4 regions of the Streptomyces sp. NBC_00236 genome follow, and region 1 is predicted to be linked to each of the others. Evidence: riboswitches for the same ligand, from Rfam matches in the RefSeq annotation. Region 1 holds a riboswitch; each other region holds the start of a gene.
What was found. A riboswitch is a leader RNA that binds a small molecule or an ion and turns the genes downstream of it on or off. The one in region 1 is predicted to bind cobalamin.
Positions count from the first base shown of each region.

Region 1 (7,541 bases):
TCGGATGTCTCCAGGAGGTGCTGCGCCAGGAGCACCCGCTGGCGCAGCAGCCAGCGGTACGGCGTCGTGCCCGTCTCCTGCTGGAAGCGGCGGGCGAACGTGCGCGGTGACATGTGTGCCTGGGTGGCGAGCTGTTCGACGGTCATCTCCTGGTCGAGGTGCTGCTCCATCCAGGCCAGCGTGGAGCCGACGGTGTCGCAGCGGGTGCGCGGCAGCGGACGCTGGATGTACTGCGCCTGCCCGCCGTCGCGGTGCGGAGGTACCACCATGCGCCGGGCGATGGTGTTGGCGGCGGCGGGCCCGTAGGCCTGGCGGACCAGGTGCAGACAGGCGTCGATCCCCGCGGCCGTGCCCGCCGAGGTGATGACGGAGCCGTCGTCCACGTACAGCACGTCCGGCTCGACGATCGCCCGCGGGTAACGGCGGGCCAGCTCGTCGGCGTGCCGCCAGTGGGTGGTGCATCGCCGGCCGTCCAGCAGACCGGCCGCGCCGAGCATGTACGCCCCCGAACAGACGCTCAGCACCCTGGCCCCGCGGTCCACGGCCCGGCGCAGTGCGTCCAGGGCCTCCTCGGGGAACTCCCGGTCGCCGAAGCGGCTGCCGGCCGGGATGGCGATGAGGTCGGCCTCCTCCAGGCGGTCGAGGCCGTGGGGGGTGGTGAGGGTGAAGCCGGCATGGGTCCTGAGCGTCGGGCCCTCGGCGGAAACCACGGCGAAATCCTGTACGGCCAGGCCCTCGTCGCTGCGGTCGAGTCCGAAGACCTCGCACAGGACGCCGAGTTCGAAGGGATGGACCTCATCGAGGAGCAGGGCGGCGACATTCTTCAGCATGCCCCCCAGTGTGGCAGTAATTCGATGCTGCATGACAGTCCTGCCACTGCCGGGTTCGGCCGGAACCGGCGACAGTAGAGACATGAACACATTCCTGAACTACCTGGGCATATCGTTCGTTTTCGTACTCTTCCTGGCGCCGACGCTGGTCGGCATCGCCCGCGAACGCCGCATCGACCGCCAGTTGCGGGAGGCGGAACGGGCCCGGAGCGGCGAACCCCCGCAAACGGCGGACGCCGCACGGCCGGTGAGGGCCGCACGGCGTCCGTACGTGAGGAGTTGGGCGAGGATCTGAGGAATCAGAAGTCGTCGTCGAAGCCGACGGTGCCCTCGACGGCCACCTGGTACGCGGACGGGCGGCGCTCGAAGAAGTTCGTCAGCTCCTGGACGCCCTGGAGCTCCATGAACGAGAACGGGTTCTCCGAGCCGTACACCGCGGGGAAGCCCAGCCGGGTGAGCCGCTGGTCGGCGACGCACTCCAGGTACTGGCGCATCGACTCGGTGTTCATCCCGGGCAGGCCCTCGCCGCACAGGTCGCGGCCGAACTGCAGCTCCGCCTCGACGGCCTCCTTCAGCATGTCGGTGACCTGCTGCTGGAGGGCGTCGTCGAAGAGGTCGGGCTCCTCCTTGCGGACGGTGTCCACGACCTCGAACGCGAAGTTCATGTGCATCGTCTCGTCACGGAACACCCAGTTGGTGCCCGTGGCGAGGCCGTGCAGCAGCCCGCGGGAGCGGAACCAGTACACGTACGCGAAGGCGCCGTAGAAGAAAAGTCCCTCGATGCACGCCGCGAAGCAGATCAGGTTCAGCAGGAAACGGCGGCGGTCGGCCTTCGTCTCCAGCCGGTCGATCTTCTCGACCGAGTCCATCCACCGGAAGCAGAACTGCGCCTTCTCGCGGATCGACGGGATCTCCTCGACCGCGTCGAACGCGGCCGCCCGGTCGTCCGGATCGGGCAGATACGTGTCCAGCAGCGTCAGATAGAACTGGACGTGCACGGCCTCCTCGAAGAGCTGCCGCGACAGGTACAGCCGCGCCTCGGGGGAGTTGATGTGCTTGTACAGCGTCAGCACGAGGTTGTTCGAGACGATCGAGTCCCCGGTCGCGAAGAACGCCACCAGCCGGCCGATCAGATGCTGCTCGGCGGGCGACATCTTGGCGAGGTCCGCCACGTCGGAATGGAGATCGACCTCCTCCACGTGCCAGGTGTTCTTGATCGCGTCCCGGTAGCGCTCGTAGAAGTCCGGGTAGCGCATCGGCCGCAGGGTCAGTTCGAAGCCCGGGTCCAGCAGGTTCTTGTCGTCGTTGGAGCTCATTACTGGCAGGCCTCGCAGGACTCGGGGTTTTCGAGGGAACAGGCGATCGCGTCCGCGTCGGGCGCGGGTGCCTGCTCCGGGACCGTGGCGGCGGACGCCGCGCGGGCGATCCGCGTCGCCGGGCGGGAGCGCAGGTAGTACGTCGTCTTCAACCCCTGCTTCCAGGCGTACGCGTACATCGAGGAGAGTTTGCCGATCGTCGGCGTCTCCAGGAACAGGTTCAGCGACTGGCTCTGGTCGAGGAACGGCGTACGGGCCGCCGCCATGTCGATCAGTCCGCGCTGCGGGATCTCCCACGCGGTGCGGTACAGCGCCCGCACCTCCTCGGGGATCCACGCGAAGCCCTGGACCGAGCCGCTCGCCTCGCGCAGCGCCTCACGGGTCCGCGCGTCCCACACGCCGAGCTTCTTCAGCTCGGCCACCAGATAGGCGTTGACCTGGAGGAACTCACCGCTGAGGGTCTCGCGCTTGAAGAGGTTGGAGACCTGCGGCTCGATGCACTCGTACACGCCCGCGATCGAGGCGATCGTCGCCGTCGGCGCGATGGCCAGGAGCAGGGAGTTGCGCATCCCGGTCTTCGCGATACGGGCGCGCAGCGCGTCCCAGCGCTCCGGCCAGTTCAGCTCGGTGTCGTAGTGGTCCGGGTGCAGCACACCGCGGGCGGCACGCGTCTCGGACCAGGCGGGCAACGGGCCCGAGCGCTCCGCGAGGTCGCAGGACGCCTCGTACGCCGCGAGCATGATGCGCTCGGAGATCTTCGTCGACAGGGCGCGGGCCTCGGGGGAGTCGAACGGCAGCCGCAGCTGGAAGAAGACGTCCTGGAGACCCATCGCGCCCAGACCCACCGGACGCCAGCGGGCGTTGGAGCGGCCGGCCTGCTCGGTCGGGTAGAAGTTGATGTCCACGACCCGGTCGAGGAACGTCACGGCGGTACGCACGGTGGCGTCGAGGCGCTCCCAGTCGATCGTGCCGCCCTCGACGAACGCGCCGAGGTTGACCGAGCCGAGGTTGCAGACGGCCGTCTCGCCGTCGTCGGTGACTTCGAGGATCTCGGTGCACAGGTTCGAGGAGTGCACGACCCGGCCCGGCTCGGCGGTCTGGTTCGCGGTCCGGTTGGAGGCGTCCTTGAACGTCATCCAGCCCTGGCCGGTCTGCGCGAGGGTCCGCATCATCCGGCCGTAGAGCTCACGGGCCGGCATGGTCTTGCGGGCCAGCCCCTTGGCCTCCGCGGCCCGGTACGCGGCGTCGAACTCATCGCCCCACAGGTCGACCAGCTCGGGCACGTCGGCCGGGGAGAACAGCGACCAGGTCCCGTCCGCGTCGACCCGGCGCATGAACTCGTCGGGGATCCAGTGCGCCAGGTTGAGGTTGTGCGTACGCCGCTGGTCCTCGCCCGTGTTGTCGCGCAGCTCCAGGAACTCCTCGATGTCCGCGTGCCACGTCTCCAGGTAGACGGCGGCGGCACCCTTGCGCCGGCCGCCCTGGTTGACGGCGGCGACGGAGGCGTCGAGCGTCTTCAGGAACGGCACGATGCCGTTGGAGTGCCCGTTGGTGCCGCGGATCAGCGAACCGCGTGCACGGATACGGGAGTACGAGAGGCCGATGCCGCCCGCGTGCTTGGACAGGCGCGCCACCTGGTGGTAGCGGTCGTAGATCGAGTCCAGCTCGTCCAGCGGCGAGTCCAGCAGGTAGCAGGAGGACATCTGCGGGTGGCGGGTGCCGGAGTTGAAGAGCGTGGGGGAGGAGGGCAGGTAGTCCAGCCGGCTCATCAGCCCGTACAGCGCGGCGACCTCGTCCATGGCGCGCTCCGAGGTGTCCTCGGCGAGCCCGGCGGCGACGCGCAGCATGAAGTGCTGCGGGGTCTCGATGACCTGGCGGGTGGTCGGGTGACGCAGCAGGTAGCGGCTGTGCAGGGTGCGCAGGCCGAAGTAGCCGAAGCGGTCGTCGGCGCCGTCGGCGAGGGACTGCCCGACCAGTGCGTCCAGGGCGGCCGCGTGGAGCGTCACGAACTCGGCGGTGCGGTCCGCGATCAGGCCCTCGCGGTGCCCGACGGCGACCGATGCGGAGAACGACGTCGCGCCCTGCCCTGCCGCCTCGTCCGCGATGGTGCGGGTGAGGAGGCGGGCGGCGAGCCGGGAGTAGGCGGGGTCCTCGGAGATCAGGCCCGCGGCGGCCTCGGTGGCCAGCGAGCGCAGCTCGGCCTCGTCCGACCGGGCGTTGCGGCCGCGCAGCGCCGCTGCGGCGACGCGTCCGGGGTCGGTGTCGGGCAGATCGGCGGTGAGGTCGGTCAGGGTCCGCAGCAGTGCGGTTCCCGGTCCGTCGCTCGTGGATCCCGTTGATTCGGCCGCTGAAACCGGATCGGCTGGCGCGATGGTCACGTGGTGCTCTCCCTCGCTCGGCTCGGGGCCTTCGGGGAGCGGGGGCAGCCGGACGGGGCGGGACCCGGCAGGGCAGCGCTCCGTACGGCGTCCACCGGCCCATCCACGAGGCCCGGACGTCTGGGCATCCGGATCGGTCGAGCCGGATGCGCTGTCGGCAGGACCTCGGACTAGGGGGTGCGCAAAAGCACACCGAACACACCGTTGCGGGACAGTTCCGGATTCGCACCGGATTTCCCTGCGGCGACAGCAGGCATGAGCATACATGTGGGGGCTGCAGGATGCGGCAGCCCCCACATGTTGTGTCGTGCTCGCTCTCACGCCGGAGGGCGCAGCTCTAGACGGAACGTCAGCAGTGTCAGATCGGCGACGGGGCTCCAGTCCCTCTCGGGGGTGCGGACGAAGCCGAGCCGCCGGTAGATCCGGTGGGCCCCGTGCATTGCCGGCTGCGTCGACAGGACGATCCCCGTGACCCCCGCGGTACCCCGTGCGCGGTCGATACAGGCCCGTACGAGCGCCTCCCCGGCTCCTGCGCCCCGGGCCTCGCGGGAGACCGCCAGCGTCCGGAATTCCGCCTCGTCCGCCGTCGCGATATCGGCCCACGGATTCCCCGGGGGCGCGTAGGTGACCCCGCCCAGGACGCGGCCCGTCGCGTCGGCGGCCACCAGCACCTCGGCCTCGGCCGCCCGGCGGGGGACGTCGCGCAGCTGCGCCAGGTACGGATCGCCGTCGCCGAACTCCAGGAGGCCGTCGCCGAGGTAGGCCTCGGCGGTGATCTCGCCGAGAAGTGCGTGCTCGGCGGGCTCGATCGGCCGGATCGTTATGTCCATGGGGGAAGTCTGCCGCACGGGCGGCCCGTGGCCGCAAGCGATTTGTGCGGGAGGTGCGAACGGGCCGCCGCATCTCTCCGGGGAGGGATGCGGCGGCCCGTGCAGGCAGCAGGTGGTCAGTGACCGCCCGGAGCACCGGCGGTGGCCGGCGGGAGTTCCGTCTTCACACCCGGGTCGCCCGCGTCCGCGGTGTAGTCGCCCGGGGAGGTCTCGTCGACCCCGGCGGGCGCCTTCACGGCGTTCAGGACGAAGGTGAGGACGACGACGACCACGACGTTCAGTATGAAGGCCGTCAGGCCGATGTAGCCGATCTCGCCGATACCGGGGATCTCCTTGGAGGACCCGCCGAAGTGCTTCTGGGTCGGGCTGGCGACCCCGTACGCGGCAATCGTGCCGTACAGCATGCCGACCGCCCAGCCCGCGAGCAGCGCCCAGCGGTGGAACCACCGGGTGAACAGCCCGCCGACCAGGGCCGGCATCGTCTGGAGGATCCAGATCCCGCCGAGCAGCTGGAAGTTGATCGCGACCGTCTTGTCCATGGTGAGGACGAAGGCGAGCGCGCCGACCTTCACCAGCAGCGACACCAGCTTGGAGACCTTGGTCTCCTGCGCGGGTGTGGCGTCGGGTTTCAGGAAGTCCTTGTAGATGTTGCGGGTGAACAGGTTCGCCGCGGCGATCGACATGATCGCGGCGGGCACCAGGGCGCCGATACCGATGGCGGCGAAGGCCACGCCCGCGAACCAGTCGGGGAACATGTTCTCGAACAGCTGCGGGATCGCCAGCTGGCCGTTGTCCACCTTGACGCCGGCGGCGATCGCCATGAAGCCGAGCAGCGCGAGCAGACCCAGCATCAGCGAGTACAGCGGCAGGATCGTCGTGTTGCGGCGGATCACGTCACGGCTGCGGCTGGAGAGCGTCGCCGTGATCGAGTGCGGATACATGAAGAGCGCCAGCGCCGAGCCGAGGGCCAGGGTGGCGTAACCCCACTGGCCCGCCTCACCGGGAGCGAGTCCGGCCACGGGTTTTCCGGCCGCCTCGTTCTTCGCGGAGAAGGCCTCGCCCGCCTTGGCGAAGATGTCGTCGAAGCCGCCGAGCTTGATCGGGATGTAGATGATCGCCACCGCGATGACGAGGTAGATCAGCCCGTCCTTGACGAACGCGATCAGTGCGGGGGCGCGCAGCCCGGAGGAGTACGTGTACGCGGCGAGCACCGCGAACGCGATCAGCAGCGGCAGGTCCTTGATGAACCAGTGCGTGTTCTCGCCGCCGCCGACGCCCATCACGTCCAGCACCGCCTGGATGCCGACGAGTTGGAGGGCGATGTACGGCATCGTGGCGAGGATGCCGGTGACGGCGACCGCCAGCGACAGCCCCTTCGAGCCGAAGCGGCCGCGGACGAAGTCCGAGGTGGTGACGTAGCCGTGCTTGTGCGACACCGACCACAGGCGCGGCAGGAACGTGAAGATCAGCGGGTACACCAGGATGGTGTAGGGCACCGCGAAGAAGCCGGCCGCGCCCGCCGCGTAGATCGCCGCGGGAACGGCGACGAAGGTGTACGCGGTGTAGAGGTCGCCGCCGAGCAGGAACCAGGTGACCCAGGTGCCGAACGACCTGCCGCCCAGCCCCCATTCGTCGAGACTGGCCTCGTTCTCGGCCTTGCGCCAACGGGCGGCCATGAAGCCGACGACCGTGACGGCCAGGAAGAAGAAGATGAAGACGCCGAGCGCGACGCCGTTCACGCCGTCCTTCATGCTGACGCACCCCCCTTGCGGGCGCGCTGGTCACGCTGCCACAGCTTGTACGCGACCATCGTGAGCGCCGTCGAGACCAGCACCCAGAGCATCTGGTACCAGTAGAAGAAGGGGATCCCGATGAAGGTCGGGTCGACCTTGGCGTACGAACTCACCCAGAGCATCGCCACGAACGGCGCGATGAGACACAGGGCGATGACCACCCGCACGGGTGTGACGGTGGGTGGTTTTCCTTCTGGTTCTTCCGCCATGGCGGCGACTCCGTCCCCTCGCTGATCACCAGTTGTAATGGGCAGGAAATCTAGGCGAGGGTTCCGGCCAGCGTCACCCCCTGTCCGCATTGCGGTCCGGCAACGGTCGTCCGGCCTCGGACGTCTGGCCGAAATGCCACCAAACGTCGGGGTGTTGGTCCAGGCCAATCAGGGGTGGGGGCTCG
Region 1 covers NZ_CP108100.1:5,678,472-5,686,012, forward strand. The annotation lists gene OG446_RS25755 (helix-turn-helix domain-containing protein) at 1-830, opposite strand, end outside; gene OG446_RS25760 (hypothetical protein) at 913-1,125, shown strand; gene OG446_RS25765 (ribonucleotide-diphosphate reductase subunit beta) at 1,130-2,146, opposite strand; gene OG446_RS25770 (ribonucleoside-diphosphate reductase subunit alpha) at 2,146-4,524, opposite strand; adenosylcobalamin-variant (AdoCbl-variant) riboswitch at 4,676-4,774, opposite strand; gene OG446_RS25775 (GNAT family N-acetyltransferase) at 4,842-5,354, opposite strand; gene mctP (monocarboxylate uptake permease MctP) at 5,471-7,105, opposite strand; gene OG446_RS25785 (DUF3311 domain-containing protein) at 7,102-7,356, opposite strand.

Region 2 (7,541 bases), 2.2 Mb from region 1:
AGCCCCCGGCGCGGAAGCCGCCCGGACGGGCACCGACAGGACGCCGATGCGGGTCTCCGCGGCAACGATGATCAGATCCTGTTCGGTGGACCACCGCCGGTGGACGGGCGGCTTGCTCACCCCGGCCCTGGCCGCGACGGCATCCGTCGTGACCGCGCCCGGGTCCCCTGCCCGGCGACCAGGCCCACCTCCACGTCGAGCACGGCTCCGGAGACCGTGTCCCGCGCGGTCGCCCCGGGCTGCGTACGGCCCGGCCGGCCTCTCCGTCATGTGCAGAGCCTGCGGCCGTCAGCTCACCGCATTCCCTCATCAGGACGGCGTGCCGTCGTCGGCATACGATGGGTCGCCGGTGCCGAAAGGGGCGCAAAATGGACGAATATCCCCTGATCGAGAACCACGGTCTGATCGGAGACCTGCAGACCGCGGCTCTCGTGACCACGGACGCGACGATCGACTGGTTCTGCTGTCCCCGCTTCGATTCGCCCAGCGTGTTCGGTGCCCTGCTCGACCACCGAAAGGGCGGTCACTTCACCGTCCGGCCGGTCGCCGACACGTACACGAGCAAGCAGCTCTACCACCCCGACACGGCCGTCCTCGTGACACGTTTCATGACCGAGGCCGGCACCGGTGAGGTGGTGGACTTCATGCCGGTGACCGGAACGACAGCGACGGACCGGCACCGTCTGGTCCGCATGCTGCGGTGCGTCCGGGGCAGCATGACGTTCGAAGGGGAGATCGCTCCCCGCTTCGACTACGGCCGCACACCGCACGAGCTGCACATCACGGAGCGCGGGGCCCTGTTCACTTCACCGGACATGAACCTCGCCGTCCACGCCGTCCGCGAGCCACAGGACGAGCGGCTGCTGAACATCCTCTCGGGCGAAAACGACCTGCGGTTCACCCTGACCCTGCAGGCGGGCCAGCAGCGTGGCCTGGTCATGGAGTCGTCCCCCGACGGGCCGCCGCAGGAGGTATCCGTGGCGGAGTTCGAGCAACTCTTCGACGAGACCGTCCAGTTCTGGCGCTCCTGGCTGGGACAGTCCACCTATGCCGGCCGGTGGCGGGAAGCGGTGGAACGGTCGGCCGTGACGCTGAAGCTCATGACGTACGCGCCCACCGGCGCCCTGGTGGCGGCCCCCACGGCGGGCCTGCCCGAGCAGTTGGGCGGAGAACGCAACTGGGACTACCGCTTCACCTGGATCCGTGACGCGTCGTTCTCGGTGTACGCGTTGCTGGGCCTGGGGTTCAGGGAGGAGGCAAGGGCGTTCATCGGCTGGCTGCACGACCGCGTGAAGGAAGAGGCCGGTCACGAAGGCGGCACCGGGCCACTGAACATCATGTACCGCGTCGACGGCTCCTCGGACCTGGTCGAGGAGACCCTGGACCACTGGGAGGGCTACGGCGGCTCCGCCCCGGTCCGCATCGGAAACGGAGCGGCGAGCCAGCTGCAACTGGACATCTACGGTGAGGCGCTCGACAGCATCTACTTCGCGCACCAGCACGGCATGCACCTGGATACGCGGGGCTGGACCGCGCTGCACACCCTTCTCGACTGGCTGGTCGATCACTGGGACCAGCCCGGTGAGGGGTTGTGGGAGACCCGAGGCGGCAGGAAGGACTTCACCTACGGCCGCGTGATGTCCTGGGTTGCCTTCGACCGCGCCGTCCGCATCGCCACCGACGACGGCCGTCCGGCTGCCCGCGGCCGCTGGGTGGACGCCCGGGACACGATCTACCAGCAGGTGCTCAACCGTGGCTGGGACCCGACGAAGAAGGCCTTCGTCCAGCACTACGGCGACGACGTCCTCGACTCGTCCCTGCTGCGCATGCCGACGGTCGGTTTCATCACGCCGGACGATCCCATGTGGAAGTCCACGCTGGACGCGATGGAGCATGAGCTGGTCAGTGACAGCCTCGTCTACCGCTACAACCCCGAGGCCTCACCCGACGGGCTGAGCGGCTCGGAGGGGACCTTCTCCCTCTGTACGTTCATGTACGTCGACGCCCTGGCGCGGGCCGGACGCATCGACCAGGCCCGGCTGGTCCTGGAGAAGATGCTCACCTACGCCAACCATCTCGGCCTGTACTCGGAGGAGATCGCCGTGACGGGCCGTCAACTGGGTAACTTCCCACAGGCGTTCACTCACCTGGCGCTGATCGACGCCGCCATCACGCTGGATGCCAGGATCAACGCGGCACGCGGGGGCACGGGCACGGCCTGAGGGCTCCCGCGCGGAGTGCATATCGGCCCGAGCTCCCGCGCGGAGTACACCGTCCGGCCCGTACGGTGGCCGCCGCACCCTCTCCGCCCCGTACGGTGACCGTCGCTCGCGGGACCGCGGTCACCGGACAGGCTCCTCCGCTACGAGCGGCCGACCACAGCGCAGGTTCCACCGCCCCGACCTGCCGCTGAGCTCCGTGACCGTGAGGGGTGCCACGTCCAGTCGCCAGAACGCCAGTGGAGGAAGGGCCAGCGCATGGACGACGGCGGCCCGGATCACGGCAGGCTCGACCACCCCCACGACCCGGCCCGGACCGTCCCCGTGCAGCGAGTCGAGCCACCGGCCCACCCTGGCGCAGAGCTCCAGCAGAGACTCGCCCCCGTGCGGAGCCGCCGCCGGATCCGCCAGCCAGGCCGCCACCCCGTCCGGCTCGTCCGCGCTCACCTCGGACAGCCGCGCACCGGACCAGCGGCCCATCTCCCAGTCCCGCAAGGCGTGTTCGGCGCCTGTCCGGAGCCCCAGCGCTTCCGCGGTGTCGCGGCAGCGGCGGGACGGCCCCCGCAGCCACTGGTCCGCGACCGGGACCGAACCGGAGGCAGCGGCTGCCCGGGCAGGCCGGAGCCCGGATTCGTCCAGCGGAGCGTCACCGGCGAACCGGGCCTCGCGCAGCGCGGAGTTCATTGCCGGTGAGATCAACATCACCCGTACCGTCATGCCCGCCCTCAACTCCCTGAACTGTGACCCCGTGGCCAAGCACACCATGGCATCCAGGGCGCGCCGGCCCGCCCACGGGCACCATGGCGGCCGTCACGCCCAAGCGGTATGGTCGCGACGACACGACGAGGGTGTGACGGAAGTCCGGTGAGAATCCGGCACGGTCGCGCCACTGTGAACCCGTACCCGTACGGGAAGTCAGACCCAGCACCTTCGTCTCAGGCACCACGATCGGGACGCGTGTTCCCTCAGGAGGTTCTGCCATGGCACAGACTGCTGCCCCCGCCACGGTCACACCCGCCATCACTCCCATCTCGCTGAAGGCCATTGCCCCTTGGGCGGTCTTCTTCGGCGTCGTCATGCTGATCCTGCTGTACTTCGTCGGTGCCGAGCAGGGCGCCACCGCGCTCATTTCGGGCGAAGGCGTGCACGAGTGGGTCCACGACGGCCGTCACCTCCTCGGATTCCCCTGCCACTGATCCATCCGGCTGATCCAGGGGAATCCCTCATGAACTCCATATCTGTCAGAGCCCTGCTCGTCCGCGGCATGCTGGCCGGCCTTGTCGCGGGTGCGCTCGCGCTTGCGGTGGCGTACTTTCTCGGCGAGTCACGCGTCGATGCGGCCATCGCCCTCGAAGAGGCGCACCGCCACAGTCACAGCCACGACCACGGCGGCGGCGAGGAACTCGTCAGCCGGGGCATGCAGGCCACCGGCGGACTCGCCACCGGTGTACTCGTCTTCGGCGTCGCCGTCGGCGGCATCGCCGCACTCGTCTTCTGTTACGCACTCGGCCGGTTGGGCCGGTTCGGCCCCAGGGCGACGGCCGCGCTGATCGCGGGAGCCGCCCTGCTGACCGTGTACATCGTCCCGTTCCTGAAGTACCCGGCGAATCCGCCGGCTGTCGGCAACCCCGACACCATCGGCAGACGCACCGCGCTGTTCTTCCTCATGGTCGCCCTCAGCGTGCTGCTGGCCGTCGCCGCCGTCATCCTCGGCAGGCGGCTGGCTCCGCGCCTGGGCAACTGGAACGCCACCATCGCCGCCGCTGCCGGCTACGTGCTGGTCATCGGCCTCGCCTATGCCTTCCTGCCCTCCTTCAACGAGGTCGGAAAGGACTTCCCGGCTTCTCTGCTCTGGGAGTTCAGGCTGGCCACGCTCGCGGTGCAGGTCACGCTCTGGACGGCCTTCGGGCTGGTCTTCGGCTATCTCACCGAACGGCTGCTGGAGCCGGGGCGGGACGCGGCCACTGCCACGGACGCCAGAACGAAACGGTCGGCCCCCGTGGCGGGCTGAGGTTCTGTCAGGGCCCGCCGGGGGAGACCAGGATCCGCGGCGGGCCCTGACGCGTACGGAAGCCGGCTCACGCCTGTCCGGCGGAACCGTCCCAGTCGATCCGGTAGTACCTCAGCAGCGCGTCCTCCTTCACGAGGCGCATGCCCGCCGCGGCCATGACGTGCTGGGAGGCGATGTTGTCGAGGTCGGCGTCCCCGTGCACGCAGACGATGCCCTGGTCACGGGTGAACCGAAGAAGCGCACGGAGCGCCTCGGAGGCGTAGCCCATGCCGCGCGCCGACGGCACGAGTCCGTAGCCGATCGTGACGTGCCCGTTCTCGTCGGGCGCGCCGTGGAACCCGGCTCCGCCGATCAGCAGCCCGTCCTCGCGGCGCCTTACGTGGTACGAACCGTAGGGAGTCGGGTCACGGGTCTCGGCACAGGTCTCCAGGAACCGCTGGGCCGCCCGCATCTCACCCGGGAGGGGAAAGCCGGGAGCCCAGCGAGCACCCTCGGCCGGCCTGCCCGCCGCCACCTGCTCGGCCTCGGCAAGGGTCATCGGGGACAGGATCAGCCGTGGTGTGTCGAGTGAGGTCATGCCCTGTGAGGTATCACGCGCCGAGGCCGGGCCGCACCCGGATATCCGGGTGCGGCCCGGTGTGCGCGGCGGTCAGGCATCACCGGCCGGGGTGAAGTCCCCGGACAGGGCGGCGGCCATCCGCAGCTGCGTGTCCGCCTCGGACTGCCGGCCCTGGCGCTCCAGCGTGCGGCCGAGCATGAGCCGTGCGTACTGCTCCACCGGGTCGAGTTCCAGCACCGTGCGCAGCTCCGTCTCGGCCCGGACGAGCCGTGCCGAGTGGTAGTAGGCCCGCGCCAGCAGCAGCCGGGGCGCGACCTGGTCCGGCACCTCCTCGACGAGTCCGCCCAGGATCCTGGCCGCCGTCGTGTACTCCTTCGACCCGAAGAACAGCTGTGCGCGGTCCCAGCGCTCGGCGGCGGTTCCGAACTCGTAGTAGGTGTCGCTCATGTGACCTCCTCGGTCGAAGGCGCCGCCGGGCCGCTCCCGTACGTGTCCACCCGCCACAACACCGGCAGATGGTTTAACATTCCACTAAAAATTCGGCGTGGGCGCCACCCGCCCGGAGCCGCACGGGAATAGGTTGACCGCCATGAGCAATCTCGATCGCCAGGCCGCACTCTCCGTCTGTGGAGGGCGGGGTTTCGTCGTCGCCGAACCCGTACGTGAACTCCTCACTCCGCGCCACGTCCGGCTCGGCGAGTCCACCGAGGTCCGCAGACTGCTGCCCAACCTGGGCCGCCGCATGGTCGGGGCCTGGGCCTTCGTCGACCACTACGGCCCCGATGACATCGCGGACGAACCCGGGATGCAGGTTCCGCCGCACCCCCACATGGGCCTGCAGACGGTCAGCTGGCTGCACGAGGGCGAGGTCCTGCACCGCGACAGCCTGGGCAGTCTGGAGACGATCCGCCCGCGCGAGCTCGGCCTGATGACGTCGGGCCGCGCGATCAGCCACTCCGAGGAGAGCCCCAGGCCGCACGCCGCGCTGCTGCACGGCGCCCAGCTCTGGGTCGCCCTGCCCGATGCCCACCGCACCGTCGAACCGCACTTCCAGCACCACAAGGACCTGCCGACCGTCACCGCCCCCGGCCTCACGGCCACGGTGATCCTCGGCACCCTCGACGGCGCCACCTCGCCCGGCACCGCGTACACCCCGATCGTCGGCGCCGACCTCGCCCTGAGCGGCGGAGCCGAGGCCCGCCTCCCGCTGGACCCCGACTTCGAGTACGCCGTGCTGTCGATGTCCGGCGAGGCGGAGGTCGACGGCGTGCCCGTCCTGCCCGGGTCGATGCTCTACCTCGGCTGCGGCCGTTCCGAGCTTCCCCTGCGTGCGGAGTCGGACGCGGGGCTGATGCTCCTGGGCGGCGAGCCCTTCGAGGAGGAGATCGTCATGTGGTGGAACTTCATCGGGCGTTCCCACGAGGAAATCGAGGAGGCCCGCCAGGCGTGGGCGGAGGGCTCCCGCTTCGGTGAGGTGCACGGCTACGACGGCGACCGGCTGCCTGCTCCCGCACTGCCGCCGGTGGCGCTGAAACCGCGGGGACGGGTGCGCTGAACTGGAGTGATGTGTTCTCCGGTGCGCCCTGTCGTGTGCGCTCGCTGCGTCCCCCCGCCAGCACGGCGGAGGGGTGCAGCTGTGTCTCCGGAGGTCGATTCCTGGGGCGGTCGGCACTCGCACGTGTTGGCACCCGTGACCAGGTCTGATCAAACACCGGCTGACCCGTTGTTGACCTTACTGATGCGTCATCAGATTGCCGGGGTTGGGGGACTGCCGATGCTGCCCTGCCCGACCAGCGCTCTCCTGGGGTCTCGGGTACGCGTCCGGCGCTGAGGACGAAGGAGTGCTGGCCGTCGGGCAGTGGGTGGACCTCGGAGGTGATCTTGAACTCGGCGAGGCGTCGGCCGAGCGCGGTGCCGTCGTCGGCGAGGGTCTCGTACTCGCCGAAGTGGACAGTGGGGGGCGGCAGGCCGGTCAGGTCGGCGTTCACGAGACTGATCTGCGGGTCGGCGAAGTCCACGGCGGGGTCCTGGATCCAGGCTGACCGGAAGAGTTCGAGCGTGGCCCTGCTGAGCATTCGGTCGCTGCTCTGTTCGCGTCCACCGCCGGGAGCCGCATCGTGAGGTCGGTCCACGGTGAGAGGCTGACGATCGCGCCCGGGGCCGCCGCACCCTTTGCGAGCAGGCGCAGCGGCAGCATCACCGCGAGGGTGCCCGGATCGGGTGGGGGCCGGCTGATCGGCCGGCCCCCCGGAGTCAGAGGTTGATCATGTGGCCGGTGAGGCCGTGGAACGCTTCCTGGAGTGCTTCGCCGAGGGTGGGGTGGGTGTGGACGTTGCGGGCCAGTTCGGTGGCCGTCAGGTCCCACTTCTGCGCGAGGGTGAGCTCGGGGAGAAGTTCCGCGACGTCCGCGCCGACCATGTGTCCGCCGAGGAGCTCGCCGTGCGCGGCGTCGGCTACGAGCTTCACGAAGCCGGTCGGTTCGCCGAGACCGTGGGCCTTGCCGTTCGCGGTGAAGGGGAACTTCGAGACAAGCACCTCGTGCCCCTCGTCGCGGGCCTGCTGCTCGGTAAGCCCGAACGAGGCGACCTGGGGCTGGCTGAAGGTCGCGCGCGGCATCATCCGGTAGTCGCCCAGCGGCATCGTCTCCGCCCCGGCGATGGTCTCGGCGGCGACAACGCCCTGCGCCTCGGCTACGTGGGCGAGCTGGAGCTTGGCGGTGACGTCGCCGATCGCGTACAGGTGCGGTGCCGAG
Region 2 covers NZ_CP108100.1:7,850,941-7,858,481, forward strand. The annotation lists gene OG446_RS34980 (glycoside hydrolase family 15 protein) at 369-2,222, shown strand; gene OG446_RS34985 (histidine phosphatase family protein) at 2,343-2,936, opposite strand; adenosylcobalamin (AdoCbl) riboswitch at 3,061-3,154, shown strand; gene OG446_RS34990 (CbtB domain-containing protein) at 3,200-3,415, shown strand; gene OG446_RS34995 (CbtA family protein) at 3,445-4,230, shown strand; gene OG446_RS35000 (GNAT family N-acetyltransferase) at 4,298-4,807, opposite strand; gene OG446_RS35005 (tetratricopeptide repeat protein) at 4,880-5,236, opposite strand; gene OG446_RS35010 (pirin family protein) at 5,379-6,344, shown strand; partial or broken gene OG446_RS35015 (alpha/beta hydrolase fold domain-containing protein) at 6,682-6,864, opposite strand; gene lpdA (dihydrolipoyl dehydrogenase) at 7,043-7,541, opposite strand, start outside.
Region 2: another riboswitch for cobalamin. It lies ahead of OG446_RS34990 (CbtB domain-containing protein); the one in region 1 lies ahead of OG446_RS25770 (ribonucleoside-diphosphate reductase subunit alpha).

Region 3 (7,541 bases), 4.1 Mb from region 1:
AGGGGGCCAGGGTGTCGTCGGGCCCGTGGAAGATCAGCGTCGGCACGTGCAGGGTCGCGGGCAGCGAGGTGTCCAGGAGCCGGGCCCCGTGCAGTCCGGTCTTCCCCTGGGCGGCGCGGACGGCGAGGGGGAGCAGGGCGGAGGGGACGCCGTGGGCGGCGGCCAGGGCGCGCAGCGTGGCCTGCCAGTCCAGCACCGGCGAATCGAGGACGAGTCCACAGATCCGGTCGCGCAGCGCGGAGTTCACGCAGGCGTGCAGGGCCATCGAGGCGCCGGTCGACCAGCCGTGCAGGACGACCTTCTCGGCGCCGTAGCGCACGGCGAAGCGGATGGCCGCGTCCAGGTCCCGCCACTCGGACTCACCGAGATGGGCGAGCCCGTCCGGGGAGCGGGGAGCTCCGGGGTCGCCGCGGTAGGCGAGGTCGAGCACCGGCAGCTGCTGCCCGTGCAGGAAGGCCGTCACGTTCAGCGGGTGTTCCCGGGTGGTGCCGAGGCCGTGTGCGGTGATCACCCAGGTGTCGCGAGGCCCCGGTACGAACCAGGCGGGCAGGCCGCCGAGTTCCCCGGGGATCTCCACCTCGCGGAATTCGAGGCCGAGGGCGGTGGCGGGGTCGCCGCTGTGGAGTTCAGGCGTGATGCGGACCTTGGCGCCGGGGCGCAGGGTGCCGTGGTTCACGCGCTCCAGCCGGCGCACGACGGTGTCGGCCGCCTGGTGGGCCTGGTCGATCACCGGGCCCACGACGGCGTGCACGTCGTCGCCCACCAGCCCGTAGGTGCCCGGCCTGAGTGAGCTGAAGGACCGGGTGAGGGTGACCTGCCCGGCCGCCGTCGCATGCACGGTCAGCCGGCGGTCGGCGGGGAGGGGGCGTCCGGACGGTGCCTTGAGGGCGACGTCGCCGGCGTACCGGCCGGCGGCGACCGCCGCCGCCGCGCCGACGCCGAGGATCGTGGTGACGGCTGCTGCCGTTGCTGTAGCGGGGCGCACGGCTTCAGTGTCACGGGCTTCACCGCGCACGGCCAGCGGGCGGGGCCGTCCGGTGGCCGGCCGGGTCCCCCAGGTCCTGTCGTCGAACTCCCGCCTGCCTTTCGGGCGACGGCGGGAGTTCGACGACAGGACCTACCGGTTTCCGTGCGGCTGCCCGTACCCCTTCAGCGCTTCCCCGACGTCGCTCAGCTGCTCCGGCGTGAGCAGGGCCGGAGTGCGGCCGGGCACCGAGCTCGCGGTGAGCCAGAGGCGGCACAGCCATTCGAGCTGGGCGGTGCGGTCGTACGCCTCGTCGAGGGAGGCACCGTAGGTGACCGTTCCGTGATTGCCCAGCAGGCAGCCGGTGCGGTCGCGCAGGGCCGTGAGCATGTTCTCGGCCAGTTCGTCCGTGCCGTAGCGGGCATAGGCGGCGACCCGGACGGGGCCGCCCAGCATCGCCGCGGCGTAGTGCACCGACGGCACCTCGGCGACCAGCGTGGAGACGGCCGTTGCGTGCACCGCGTGGGTGTGCACCACGGCGGCCGCGTCGGTGTTCCGGTACACCGCGAGATGGAGCGGAAGCTCGCTGGTGGGGGCCATGGTGCCGAGGACCTGGTTGCCCTCCGGATCGACGCCGGTCAGGTCCTCGGGGCGGAGCCGGTCGTACGGCACTCCGCTCGGGGTGACCAGTACGGTTTCGCCGACCCGTGCCGACACGTTGCCCGAGGTGCCCACGACCAGTCCCTCGGAGGCCGTCCGGCGGGCGGTGGCGACGACCGCGTCCCAGGCCCGTTCGATCGAATCCCGCCACTCACCGCTCATACGAAGATCCTTTCAACGGATGAGCGGCCCTCTGCCACCCCTCCCGCGACAGCCTCCCCGGGCGCCGGATTCCGGGCCCACACCGGCCCGTACCGGAATCCCGCCGTCTTCCGGCGGACGAAAAGAGCGACGGCACTCCGGTTGGGGTCACCGCAACGCCCTGCCCAGTTCATCTTCCGTTCACTCAGATTGCCTACGGTCCACGTGCCACTGACGTCGAACGATTGCCTGGGTAAATGGAACACATCACGCTGCTGCTCGCGATTGTGATCGTGACAGCTCTAGTGTTCGATTTCACGAACGGTTTCCACGACACCGCCAACGCGATGGCCACCACCATCTCGACCGGCGCACTCAAACCCAAGACAGCGGTGGCCATGTCCGCCGTTCTCAACCTCGTAGGCGCGTTCCTGTCGGTGGAGGTCGCCAAGACGATCTCCGGCGGGATCATCAACGAAGACGGGCTCAGAACCGAGGTCATCTTCGCGGCGCTCGTCGGCGCCATCCTGTGGAATCTCCTGACCTGGCTGGTCGGCCTGCCCTCCAGCTCCTCCCATGCGCTGTTCGGCGGCCTGATCGGCGCCGCGGTGATGTCCGCGGGCTGGTCGTCGGTCGACGGCGGCACCGTCGTCACCAAGGTGCTGCTCCCCGCGGTCGCCGCACCGGTCGTCGCCGGTCTGGCCGCGCTGCTGGCCACCAAGCTGACGTACCGCATCGGCGGGAAGGTCACGGGCGGCGCCCAGGAGAAGGCCACCGCGAAGGGGTACCGCGCCGGCCAGATCGCCTCGGCCGGGCTCGTGTCGCTCGCGCACGGCACCAACGACGCGCAGAAGACCATGGGCATCATCACGCTCGCCCTGGTCACCGGCGGCGTCCTCTCCCCCGGCTCCAACCCGCCGGTCTGGGTCATCGTCTCCGCGGGCCTCGCCATCGCGCTCGGCACCTATCTGGGCGGCTGGCGCATCATCCGCACCATGGGCAGCGGCCTGACCGAACTGAAGCCGCCGCAGGGCTTCGCCGCCCAGACCAGCGCGGCCACCGTCATCCTGGCCTCCTCCCACCTCGGTTTCTCCCTGTCCACGACCCAGTCGTGCTCCGGCGCCGTCATGGGCGCGGGCCTCGGCCGCAAGGGCGGCGTGGTCCGCTGGTCCACCGCCACCCGGATGTTCGTCGCCTGGGGCCTGACCCTGCCGGCCGCCGGTCTGGTCGGCGCGGGCGCGGAGCTGCTCACCAAGCAGGGGACCTGGGGTGTCGTGGTCGTCGCGGCACTGCTGATCGCCGGTTCCGGTGCGATCTGGATGCTGTCGCGGCGCAAGCCCGTCGGCCACGACGACGTCGCCCCGGCCGGTGAGGACGCCGAGCCCGCGGGCGTCGTCACCACGGCCATCGCGGCCGTCAGCCCGCCGCCCACCGCGGCCGCTCAGCCCCACGACCTCACGGCCACCATCCCGGCCCCCGCCGGGCCGGTCGCCGACCCGGCCCGACCCGCCACGGTCTAAGAGCCCCGGTAAGGACAGATCCCCATGAACATCGACTGGGCAGCCCTCGGCACCGTCTTCGGCGTCTCCCTCGTCGCCACCGTCGCGCTGGTGGGCCTCTTCACCCTCGGCATCGTCGGCCTCTCCAAGCAGCCCGAACCGGCCGCACAGGGCGGCTCGACGGGCGGCCCTGCGGGCGGTTCGCTCATGCTGGTCCGCGCCGGCGCGTACGTCTGCTTCGGCCTGTGCGCCGCGGCCGTGGCCTACGGCATCTACCTGATCGTCGCCTGACCACTGCCTGAGCCCCACCGGTCCCACCCTCATCGGGCCGGACGCACCTGAGGTGCGTCCGGCCCGATGTGCGTCTCAGCACACTGCACCGTCGCAGGTCAACGGCAAGTTGACGGGCGTTCGCAGAGCGTGGTGGACTGCCGGAGCCATTACGGCGACAGCAGAGGAAGCCGGTGCGAATCCGGCGCGGTCCCGCCACTGTCACCGGGGAGCAGTCCCCCACCACTGGAAGTCACGGTCCACGCAAGCGGACTGGAAGGCCGGGGGAACTGCGGATCCGGAAGCCAGGAGACTCTCGTCGCCGTCACGTCGAACCAGGGCGCGGACCCTGAGTGAGGACATATCGCCATGCCCGGCTGCCGTGCGTCCATTCCTGTGCAACGCAGAACAGGTCCTGAGGTCCTTCGAGGCGCAACGGCCGGCTGAACCGTGCGTGCCGATCGCATCTTCGCGTACGGCGCCACGGCCGGTCTGATCGGCGATCTGCTGCTCGGTGATCCCCGCAGGGGACACCCGGTCGCCGCCTTCGGGCGGGCCGCGGCAGGCGTCGAACGCCGTCTGTGGCGCGACCACCGCGGGTGGGGCGCCCTGCACACCCTGGTCTGCGCCGGAGGCGCCGCCGGGGGCGCCGCGCTGGCCTCCCGTGCCCTGCGCCGCCACCCCGCCGCGTCCGTCGCCCTGACCGCCGCCGCCACCTGGTCCGTCATCGGTGGTACGTCGCTGGGGCGCGAGGCCCGGGCCATCGGTGGCGCGCTCGCCGCCGGGGACATCGAACTGGCCCGGGAGCGGCTGCCGCATCTGTGCGGCCGCGACCCGCAGTCCCTGGACGGGCCGCAGATCGCCCGCGCCGTCGTGGAGTCCGTCGCCGAGAACACCTCGGACGCCGTGGTCGGCGCCCTGGTGTGGGGCGCGCTGGGCGGGGTGCCCGGACTCGTCGGGTTCCGGGCCGCCAACACGCTCGACGCGATGGTCGGTCACAAGTCGCCCCGCTACCGGCGTTACGGCTGGGCCTCGGCCCGCCTCGACGACCTCGCGGGCTGGCCCGGCGCCCGGCTGACGGCCCTGCTCGCCGTGACCGCCGGGGGGCGGCCACGGGGAGCGGTCCGCGCCTGGCGGGCCGACGCCGCCAAGCACCCGAGCCCGAACGCGGGCCCGGTGGAAGCCTCGTTCGCCGGTGCGCTCGGCGTACGGCTCGGCGGGACGCTCGCCTACGGCGGCCGGGTCGAGCACCGTCCCGTGCTCAACGGGGAGACGGGCCGCGCGGTGGAGCCCGCCGACATCGAACGGGCCGTACGGCTGTCGCGCCGGGTGAGCGCGCTGGCCCTCGGCGTGAGCGTGGCGGCCCGGCTGGGCGCGGGGTTCGCGGCACGAGGCATCGCGGGGGCCCGTACGGCCGGTTCCCGCAGCACGACACCTCGACTCTCAGGACGGAGACCGACATGAGCGGCGGACTGCTGGTCGCCGGGACCACATCGGACGCGGGCAAGAGCGTCGTCACGGCGGGCATCTGCCGCTGGCTGGTGCGCCGGGGCGTGAAGGTGGCGCCGTTCAAGGCGCAGAACATGTCACTCAACTCCTTCGTCACCCGCGAAGGCGCCGAGATCGGCCGCGCCCAGGCCATGCAGGCCCAGGCCGCCCGGGTGGAGCCGACCGCGCTGATGAACCCGGTGCTGCTCAAGCCCGGCAGCGACCGCTCCAGCCAGGTCGTCCTGATGGGCCGTCCGGTCGGCGAGATGAGCGCACGCGGCTACCACGGCGGCCGGCAGGAGTCGCTCCTGTCCACCGTCGTGGACTGCCTGGAGCAGCTTCGGGGCACGTATGACGCCGTGATCTGCGAAGGGGCGGGCAGTCCGGCCGAGATCAACCTGCGGCGCACGGACATCGTGAACATGGGCATCGCCCGGGCGGCACGCTTCCCGGTGGTGGTCGTCGGCGACATCGACCGCGGCGGGGTCTTCGCCTCGTTCTTCGGTACGACGGCGCTGCTCTCTGCCGAGGACCAGTCGCTGATCGCCGGCTACCTGGTCAACAAGTTCCGCGGCGACGTCTCGCTGCTGGAGCCCGGCCTGGACATGCTGCGCGAACTGACGGGACGGCCGACCTACGGGGTGCTGCCGTTCGCCCACGGCCTCGGCATCGACGAGGAGGACGGTCTGCGGGTCTCGCTGCGCGGCACCGTACGCGAGTCGGTCGTCGCCCCGCCGCACGGCGAGGACATCCTGCGCGTCGCCGTGTGCGCCGTGCCGCTGATGTCCAACTTCACCGACGTGGACGCGCTCGCCGCCGAACCGGGCGTCGTCGTGCGGTTCGTGGACCGTCCCGAGGAACTCCACGACGCCGACCTCGTCATCGTGCCCGGCACCCGGGGCACGGTGAAGGCACTCGCCTGGCTGCGCGAGCGCGGGCTCGCCGACGCACTGCTGCGGCGCGCCGCCGAAGGCCGTCCGGTCCTCGGCATCTGCGGCGGCTACCAGATCCTCGGCGAGCACATCGAGGACGACGTGGAGTCGCGCGCCGGGCAGGTCGACGGGCTCGGACTGCTGCCCGTACGCATCCGGTTCGACCGCGAGAAGACCCTCGCCCGCCCGGCCGGGGAAGCGCTCGGCGCCCCGGTCGAGGGGTACGAGATCCACCACGGCGTCGCGGACGTACGAGGCGGCGAACCCTTCCTCACCGACGGGCACGGACAGCGCCTCGACGGCTGCCGGTCCGGCGCCGTGTGGGGCACCCACTGGCACGGCTCGCTGGAGAGCGACACCTTCCGGCGCCGCTTCCTGACCGAGATCGCCAAGGCCGCCGGCCGCCGTTTCGTCCCCGCCCCCGGCACCTGCTTCGCCGGACTGCGCGAGGAACAGCTCGACCGCCTCGGCGACCTGATCGAGGAACACGCGGACACCGATGCGCTGTGGCGACTCATCGAGTCGGGCGCACCGGCAGGACTTCCCTTCATCGCCCCCGGAGCACCTGGAGCACGCGCATGAACGCGCCACTGACCGCCCCCATGAGCACCGTGCTGCTGTTGTCGACCGCCGACACCGACCTCCTCGCCGCGCGCGCCTCGGGCGCGCCGTACAGGATCGGCAACCCGACCCGTATCGACGTCCAGGGCGAACTGCCCGCACTGATCGAGGGCTGCTCCGTCGCCGTGGTCCGTCTGCTGGGCGGCAAGCGCGCCTGGGAGGACGGCCTCGCGGCGCTGAAGGCGTCGGGCATCCCCACCGTGCTGCTCGGCGGTGAGACCGTGCCGGACGCCGAGCTGATGGCCGAGTCGTCCGTACCGGCGGGCGTCGTCGCCGAGGCGCTGCGCTACCTGGTGGAGGGCGGCCCGGGCAACCTCGTCGAGCTGGCCCGCTTCCTCTCCGACACCGTCCTGCTGACCGGGCACGGCTTCGCCGAACCGCAGAAGATGCCCGAGTGGGGTCTGCACGGCAGCCGTGCGTTCACCGAGGGCCGCCCGACCGTGGGCGTGCTCTTCTACCGGGCGCACCACCTCTCCGGCAACACCTCGTTCGTCGACGTGCTGTGCGACGCCGTCGAGGCACGCGGCGCCAACGCCCTTCCCGTGTACTGCGGTTCGCTGCGCGGCGCGGACGCCGGTCTGTACGAGCTCCTCGGCCGGGCCGACGCCCTGGTCGCCACGGTGCTCGCGGCCGGCGGCACCCGTGCGTCGGACGCCTCCGCCGGGGGCGACGACGAGGCCTGGGACATCGGGGCGCTCGCCGATCTGAACGTGCCGGTGCTGCAGGGGCTCTGCCTGACGTCCTCGCGGGCGGCGTGGGACGCGTCGGACGCCGCGCTCTCCCCCATGGACGCGGCGATGCAGGTCGCCATCCCGGAGTTCGACGGCCGGCTCATCACCGTGCCGTTCTCCTTCAAGGAGCAGGGCCCGGACGGAGTGCCGGTGTACCGCGCCGACCCCGAGCGCGCCGCCCGCGTCGCCGGGATCGCCGTCCGCCACGCCGTTCTCAAGCACAAGACCAACGCCG
Region 3 covers NZ_CP108100.1:1,625,212-1,632,752, forward strand. The annotation lists gene OG446_RS07150 (alpha/beta hydrolase) at 1-985, opposite strand, end outside; gene OG446_RS07155 (class II aldolase/adducin family protein) at 1,118-1,786, opposite strand; gene OG446_RS07160 (inorganic phosphate transporter) at 2,023-3,285, shown strand; gene OG446_RS07165 (hypothetical protein) at 3,310-3,555, shown strand; cobalamin riboswitch at 3,719-3,850, shown strand; gene OG446_RS07170 (cobalamin biosynthesis protein) at 3,985-4,998, shown strand; gene OG446_RS07175 (cobyric acid synthase) at 4,995-6,536, shown strand; gene cobN (cobaltochelatase subunit CobN) at 6,557-7,541, shown strand, end outside.
Region 3: another riboswitch for cobalamin. It lies ahead of OG446_RS07170 (cobalamin biosynthesis protein); the one in region 1 lies ahead of OG446_RS25770 (ribonucleoside-diphosphate reductase subunit alpha).

Region 4 (7,541 bases), 5.4 Mb from region 1:
CCACGCCCTCGACGGTCCGGATGGTCGGGTTCATCGCCTGGCCGCTGAGCAGCACATAGCGCTTGTGCCGGACGGCGTCCATGTTCTTCGTGACGGGGTCGGACTCCAGGAAGGCGATCTTCTTCGCGGCGCTCTCTGCGGTCTGCGACTTGCGGGTCAGATCGCCGATGACCAGCACGTCGGGGTCGCGGTCGGCGACCGTCTCCCAGTTGATCTGCGGCCATTCCTCGTGGGTGTCGTCGAAGGCGTTCTCCGCGCCGAGTTCCCGGGTGATGATGCCGGGCGCACCACAGCAGCCGGCCAGGTACGGGGCCTCGGAGTTGGCGAACCAGTACAGCAGCGAGGCGCCGGAGGCGTCGATGCCGCTCGTCGCCTTCCGTACCCGCGCGCGCAGCCCGGCGACGAGCTTCTCGCCGCGCTCGGGAACGCCGAACACCTCGGCCAGGTCGCGCACTTCGGCGTAGACGCTGTCCATGGTCAGGGCGCCGGTGCGGACGCCGTCGCCGTCCTTGCTGTTGTCCTTGGCGGTGCAGTCGGCGGGCGAGACGTAGGTGGGGACGCCGAGCTTCTCGAACTGCTCGCGGGGGGCGACACCGCCCTTGGCGAGCGTCGACTCGAAGGAGGCGCTGACGAAGTCGGGCTCCTGGTCCAGGACCTTCTCCGACGAGGGGCGGTTGTCGGAGATCCTCGGGACGCCCGCGTTGGCCTTCTCCAGGCCCTTGAGCACCGGATCGGTCCAGGTGGCCGTGGCGGCCAGCCGGTCGGCGAGACCGAGCGAGAGCAGGATCTCGGTCGATCCCTGGTCGACCGGTACGGCGCGCTCCGGCGCCGCGTCCACGGTGACGGTCCGTCCGCAGTTCTTCAGCGTGACCGGATAGCCCTCGGCGTGGCCGGACTTGGCGGTTGTGCTGTCCAGGCCGCCGCCGCAGGCCGTCAGCAGGATCAGGGCGGCGGTGAGCAGGGCGGCGGAGCGGGCGGGGCCGGCTGTGCGCGGCACGGAGTACCTCGGCGTCTCTGGGCCCATGCGCGGGGCCCGTGCGGAGTTCCGCGGCCCGGTACCGGACCGCGGGTGCCAGCAGGTCTTCGGACTCGGGTTCATGCGGACGGGACGCCTTCCCGGGAAACCGTGGGTCTCCCAGTGGCCGTGGCCCCGCCCGTCCCCCTCACCGCTGCGCGTCAGTTCCGGATTCGCACCGGATTCCCTGACCCCTACGTGGAGTTCGACTGGCTCCGGGCACGCTACCACGAGCCTCTGCGCAGCTCAGCGGCGGTGCGGGGCCGGGGCGGTGTGCCGCGCACCGCCCCGGACACGGGCCGTCCGGGGCGGCCCGGCTCCGGTCACACGTTGGGGTGAACCGATTCGCCACCAGGGGTGCGCGGGCCGGGCGCTTCCGGGGCCGCGGCGGTGTGCCAGGAGGCGCCCGGATCGTCGTACGCGTCGGTGTAGCGGGCTCCGGTGATGGGCCAGTCGGCGAGCAGTTCACCGGGCAGCGCGAAGGATGCGGCCAGTTCCGGCAGATGTCCGCCGACCGCGGTGACGAGCTGTTCGGTGGCATCGCTCAGTCCGTCGACCTGACCGGCGGTCAGGTGGCCTGCCGCGAGCAGGTCCCCGCTGTTGCGTGCGACCCAGCGCAGCGCGAACAGCCGGGCCAGTTCGTCCAGGCGCTCGCGGGCCTCGCCGCCGGGCAGCGCCGCGAGCGCGTTCTCGTACGCCTGGGCCGCCTGCCGGTACGCATGGGCCTCGACCCCCCGCAGCGCGGGCCCGGATGCCGCGTTCCAGCGCGCCAGCGGGTCGCCCTCCGCCGCCTCCGCCATCCGTGCGGCGGCCCGGGCGAACCAGATGCGCTCCACCTCGTCCAGGAGACGGCCGAGGAACCGGAGGTCGGCGAGGTTGCCGCCCGCGGGGCGGGCAGCCGTCTCCTCCCTCGGGGCCCGTGCCGCGTCGAGGAGCAGTCCGGCGGCCGCCCGGGAGTGAATGGCCAGGTTGTCGCCCTCGGCGGTGATGGCGCCCTCGATCCCGGTGACGAGTTCGGTCATTCCGTTGTTCTCCAGCAGCCCCTGGGCTCCGCACCGCTCCCGGCATTCGACGATCACGGACCTGGCCTGCCAGGTGATCCATCCCTTGGCGATGTCGACCAGCCGCTCGTCCGTCTCCCGCTCCGCGGGCGGCCGGGCCGCCGCCTTCTCCCACCGGTCGAGCACCCGCCGGTGCAGCAGGCTCATCGCGAAGACGGTGGCCATGGCCTCGGCGAGCGGGCCGTGGTGGCTGCGGTGGGCCATCACCGGCACGGGAGACGCCGAGCGGCCGCCCGAGACGAAGCGGTGGCCGCCGTAGCGGACGGCGACGGCCAGCGTGGTGCGGGCGGAGCCCACCGCGCTGGCGCTCATGCAGACCCGGCCGGTGGTGACCCGTCCGATCGAGGCGAGGAAGCGGCGCCTGCGTCCGTCGGTGCCGCCGCGGAACACCCCGTCGTCGCCGACCCGCCCCTGCGCGCCGCCGAGCAGCGCCCCGCGGTCCACGAAGACCCGGTCGAAGGAGGTCAGGCAGTGGTCGACCGGACTGCCCATCCGTGCGGGAAGCCGGCGCACCCGGATCCCGGGCAGGGCCCGGGACGCGTCCGTGAGCGGCACCAGCAGCAGGAAGACCCCCTGGTCATGGCCGTCGACGATCAGCCGGGCGGCGACGAGACCCGACTTGGGGCCGCCGGCCGGGCTGGTGTTGGGCATGAACTTCTGTGCGCCGGCGTGCGGGGTGTGCAGCACGAACCCGTCCCGTTCGGGGTCGTAGGTGGCGGTCGTCTCGATGGCCGCGGCGTCGTTGCCGTGCGCCACCTCCGTACAGAGGAAGGTGCCGATCCGCCGCAGCCCGAGGAAGTCCGACAGATCGCGGGGGCTGTCGGCGTCGTGGTCCAGAAGGCTGCCGAGGAAGAGGTTGTAGTGGATGCCCGCGACCGTGGCGAACGCCGGGTCCACGGGGGCGAGCCACTCGTGCAGTGCGGCCAGGGCGCGGGGGTCCGCGGCGGGCCGGGCGGCGCTGTCCAGTGCGTTGTTGAGCGCGCGCAGCCGTGCGTGCGCCAGGGCGAGGCGCTCGTCCGGCGTGGGGCCGGGAGGCGGCCAGAGCGGCCGGCGGAACGGCTCGGTGGCGACGAGGCGGCGCCAGAATCCGTGCTCGCGGCGGGCGTCCGCGCCGAGGAGGACGGTGCTGAGCGGGCCGGCGACCGGACCGGTTCCGGCTTCCGGAGTGTGGGCGCTGTCGAAAATGGTGTTCATAAAACCGGGAACGATCAGCAAACGTCCAGGACACTCCACAAGTCGCTGTCCGGGCCGATGCGCGGCAGCGGCCCGTCGGCCGTCCGTCACCTGTATGCAGCAATCCGCCGCGCTGTACGGGCGGACAGGCCATCCCCTTGGTTCATGGAACGGCACCCCGAACAGCCTGCGGCTCAGGACGAACACGCCGAACTGGAAGCCCTGCGGGCCCGGGTGGCGCAGTTGGAGGCCCGCGCCCCGGCACGCTCACGCCCGCGCCTGCGTTCGTTCTTCGCGGTCCTGCTGATCCTGGTGGCGGCCGTGCTCACCCCGCTGAGCGTCCTGTCGAGCTGGGCGAGCGGCGTCGCCGGGGACACGGACCGCTACGTGGACATGATGGAGCCGCTGGCCTCCGACCCGGATGTGCAGGCGGCGGTGACCGCACGGGTCACCGACGCCGTCATGACCCACCTGAACGTCGACGCGCTGCTGGCGGACGTCGCGCCCGCCGACCGGCCCGTGGTGGACAAGGCCCTCCAGAAGCTCGGTGGCCCGCTCACCACGGGCGTCTCGAACTTCGTGCACGGCACCGTGGAGCGGTTCGTCACCAGCGACGGCTTCGAGCGGGTGTGGAGCAACCTCAACCGGCAGGCGCACGCCTCCGTCGTGAAGGCCCTGACCGGTGAGGGCGGTGGCGCGGTCAAGCTGGCCGGCGACACCGTGACCCTGGACCTCGCCCCGGTCATCGACCGGGTGAAACAGCGCCTCGTCGACCGCGGTCTGACGGTGGCCGAGAAGATTCCCGAGATCCACACCGACTTCACCCTCCTCACCTCGGACTCGGTCGGCAAGGCCGAGAAGGGCTTCCGGGCCCTCGAACTGCTCGGATTCTGGCTGCCCGTGTTCACGGTGGTGGTGGCGGCGGGCGGGGTGCTGCTGGCGGTGCGCCGCCGGCGGGCGCTGGTCACCGCGGCGCTGGCCATGGCCGTGGGTGCCGCGCTGCTCGGGCTCGGACTGTGGGCGGGGCGAGCGTTCTATCTCGACAGCCTTCCCCCGGACGTCTCCCAGCCGGCGGCGGGGGCGGTGTTCGACACGCTGGCGGGCTATCTGCGCGCCGGGGTCCGGCTGGTGGTGACCGTCGGAGCGGTGGTGGCACTCGCCGCCTGGCTCACGGGCAGCGGCCGCGCGGCAAGCCGGGTCATGGCGATGTGGACCGGTGGCATCGGGGCCGTACGGGACGCGGCGGGTTTCACCGGTGGCCCGGTCGGCCGTTGGGTGCACCGGGCGAGGCGCCCGCTGAACTGGACGGTGGTCGTGGTGGCCGTCGCGGTGCTGCTGGCGTGGGACAGGCCGACGGGCCTGGTCACGGTCTGGATCGCGCTGTGTGCCCTGTTCGTCCTCGCGGTCGTCGAGTTCCTCGACGACGACAGCAGACCGCATCTGGCGGCGCCGGCGTAGCCCGGCTGCCGCAGGGTCACCGTGTCATGCCCGGACAACGGGCGGTGGGTCCAACGGTGCCGCGCCGGTGAGAGCCGGGCGCAGAGGCACGGGCAGCGTCTCCGGGCCACCGGGCCCGGCAGTTCCTCGTCGGCGTGATGGCGGTGCCGCCGTCCCCGTAGAGGGTGCCGGTGGCACCGCCGCGTTCACGTCCGGGCGAGTGCCGCGTCCAGTTCCGCCTCGTCGGGCGGGTTGGCGCCGGCCCGGGCGACGGTGACGGCCGCCGAAGCCGCCGCCCGGCGCAGGACGTCCGTCACGGTGTCCCGGTCCGGTTCGCGCAGCCGCTCCCGCCCGGCCGGCCCGAGCAGTCCGTGCGCGGCCAGTGCGTGCAGGGTGCCGGACATGAAGGCGTCCCCCGCCCCCACCGTGTCGACGACCTCGGCCGGCAGCGCCTCGACGGTCAACGGCCCGCCGGGCAGGACCGCGCACGCCCCGTCGGCGCCCCGGGTGACCAGGACGACGGCCGGGCCGGTGGCGAGCCACCGCTCTGCCGCCTTCACCGGGTCCTCGCCCGGATACAGCCACTCCAGGTCCTCGTCGCTGGCCTTGACGACGTCACTGAGCGCCACGCAGAGCTCGGCCCTGCGCACGGCGGCCTCGTGGTCCCCCATCAGCTCCGGTCGCACATTGGGGTCGTAGCTGACCGTCGCGGCGGCCCGCAGCGACTGAACGGCGGCGAGGACCGCGGACGCTCCGGGTTCCGTGACCGCCGCGATCGAGCCGGTGTGCACATGGGCGGGCGTCCGCTCCAGGGAGACCGCGCCGAGCGACCAGGTGATCTCGAAGGCGTACGCCGCCCGCCCCGCGCCGTCCAGGGTCACGACGGCGGACGGGGTGGGGGCGGTGGAGCCGTCGGTACGGACGTCGACCCCGGCCGCGGTGAGGTGGTCGCGGATCAGCCGCCCGTTCCCGTCCGCTCCGAGCTGGGTGAGCAGGGTCGCGCCGTGTCCGAGCCGGGCCAGCCCGTACGCGACGTTGGCCGGGCTGCCGCCCGGATGGACCCGGTCGGCCCTGCCGGGCTCCCGGACGATGTCGGCGACGCACTCGCCGATGACCAGCAGGTCGAGTCTGTCGGGCATGAGGGTGATGTCTCCTGTTGTGCGGTGGCATGGGCGTCCCGGCAGACGTCACGGCACTGCCTGCGAACGCGTCGACCCCGATCCTGCCCTGTGCGGCCCGCTCCGGTGGCGCCGAGCCGTCGGCGTGGGGCGACGCGCCCCGGAACCGTCCCGCGCCCGCTACGCCTCCAGCGCGTCGGCCACGAGTGCGAGGAACCGCGCATGAGCCCGCGCGCTGCACACCGGCTCGGGGTTCCAGGGCACCACCCGCACGGATCCGGCGACCGGCGCCCACGGCCCGTCGGTCCGGAGCTCGTCGAGCGCGGTGGCGTGGGCCCGGATGTCCGCGAGCACGACGGCCGGTCTCAGTGCGGCGGCCCGGTCCCAGCCGACCGTGGACCAGTTGGCGCCGGGGCCCTCGGCGGGTTCCACCAGGCCGACGCCGAGCTCGGCCAGCACCCGCAGTTCGGGCCACATGCGGGGGCGGGCCAGATGCACCTGCTCCTGGCCCGCCGGTGACAGGGCGAGGACCCTCGCCCGGTCCGGGCCCGAGGTGAGCGCGCGCAGCCGGTCCCGGGCCGCGTCCAGCTCCTGGGTGGCCGCCGCGGGCTCCTCGGCGCCGAGTGAACGCGCCAGCCCGGCGAACCGGTCACCGATCTCCGTCAGGGTGCGCGCCTGGCCCACGTCGATGACCACGACCGGAACGTGCCCCTCCAGGTGCTTGGCCGTCTCCGGGTCGAGGCCGTAGACCTGGCCGCCGCCGTAGCTGACGGCCACCACGAGGTCCGGCTCGCCGCCGAGCAGCGTGTCCACGTCCAGCGTGGCACCCGCCCCGGCGTACGCGACGCCGTCCAGGGGCAGCGATCCGGTCTTCGCCGCGTCCGGCACCGCGGGGTCGTCGTGCCCCGAGCCGAATATCCCGCTCGGGCGGATGCCGTGGTCCCATAACGTCGCACCGGCCTGGACATAGGCGAGCACCCGTGCCGGGCGCCTCCCCGCGGTCGACACCTGCCCTCGGTCGTCGCAGAATTCCCACACGGTCCGCTCCCTCACGTCACACCTCTCGCCACTGGTTGCCCGCCCCCCGTAGCGGTCTTCCAGGAGTACCTGCCCAGCGAACCCGCGCGGCACCCGCGGCTCCGGCGACGGACTACAGGTCCGGCGCCGTGGAGCGCACGAGATAGGTGACGGGCCCCGGGTCGGGCACCTCGGTCTCGGTGAATCCGAGCCGGTCGTAGAAGGCCCTGGCCCGGGTGTTGGCCGTGAGCATGCACAGATGCACGCCCTTGACCCCCTTGGCTTCCAGGGCCGCGAGGAAGGCACGCATCAGCTCCCTCCCGTACCCCTTGCGCTGCCAGTCGGGCAGCAGGTCGATGTGCAAGTGGGCGGGGTGGGCGGCGAGTTCGGGAAGGACCATGCGCTCGGGGTTGTGCAGGAGGGCGATCATCTCGTCGCTGGGGCCGCTCGGTGCCGCCTCCGGCCGCGGATAGCGGTCCTCGACCAGGGGCAGCCAGCGCCTGCGGAACTCCGTCACAAAGCGTGGGGTGTCGGCCGTTCCCAGGATGTAGCCGACCGCCCGGCCGGTTCCGTCGTCGATGACGAAGGCCAGATCGGGTTCGAGGTGGGCGTACGGCGCGGCGAAGATCGACGGCATCAGCTCCGGGTCCGGGTACAGGTGCCGGGAGTCGCCGCCGTTGTCGGCGGTCCGGACGCAGATGTCGGCGAGGGCGTCACGGT
Region 4 covers NZ_CP108100.1:278,946-286,486, forward strand. The annotation lists gene OG446_RS01310 (ABC transporter substrate-binding protein) at 1-997, opposite strand, end outside; cobalamin riboswitch at 1,058-1,244, opposite strand; gene OG446_RS01315 (acyl-CoA dehydrogenase family protein) at 1,339-3,270, opposite strand; gene OG446_RS01320 (hypothetical protein) at 3,415-4,707, shown strand; gene OG446_RS01325 (carbohydrate kinase family protein) at 4,893-5,825, opposite strand; gene OG446_RS01330 (ABC transporter substrate-binding protein) at 5,985-6,857, opposite strand; gene OG446_RS01335 (GNAT family N-acetyltransferase) at 6,955-7,541, opposite strand, start outside.
Region 4: another riboswitch for cobalamin. It lies ahead of OG446_RS01310 (ABC transporter substrate-binding protein); the one in region 1 lies ahead of OG446_RS25770 (ribonucleoside-diphosphate reductase subunit alpha).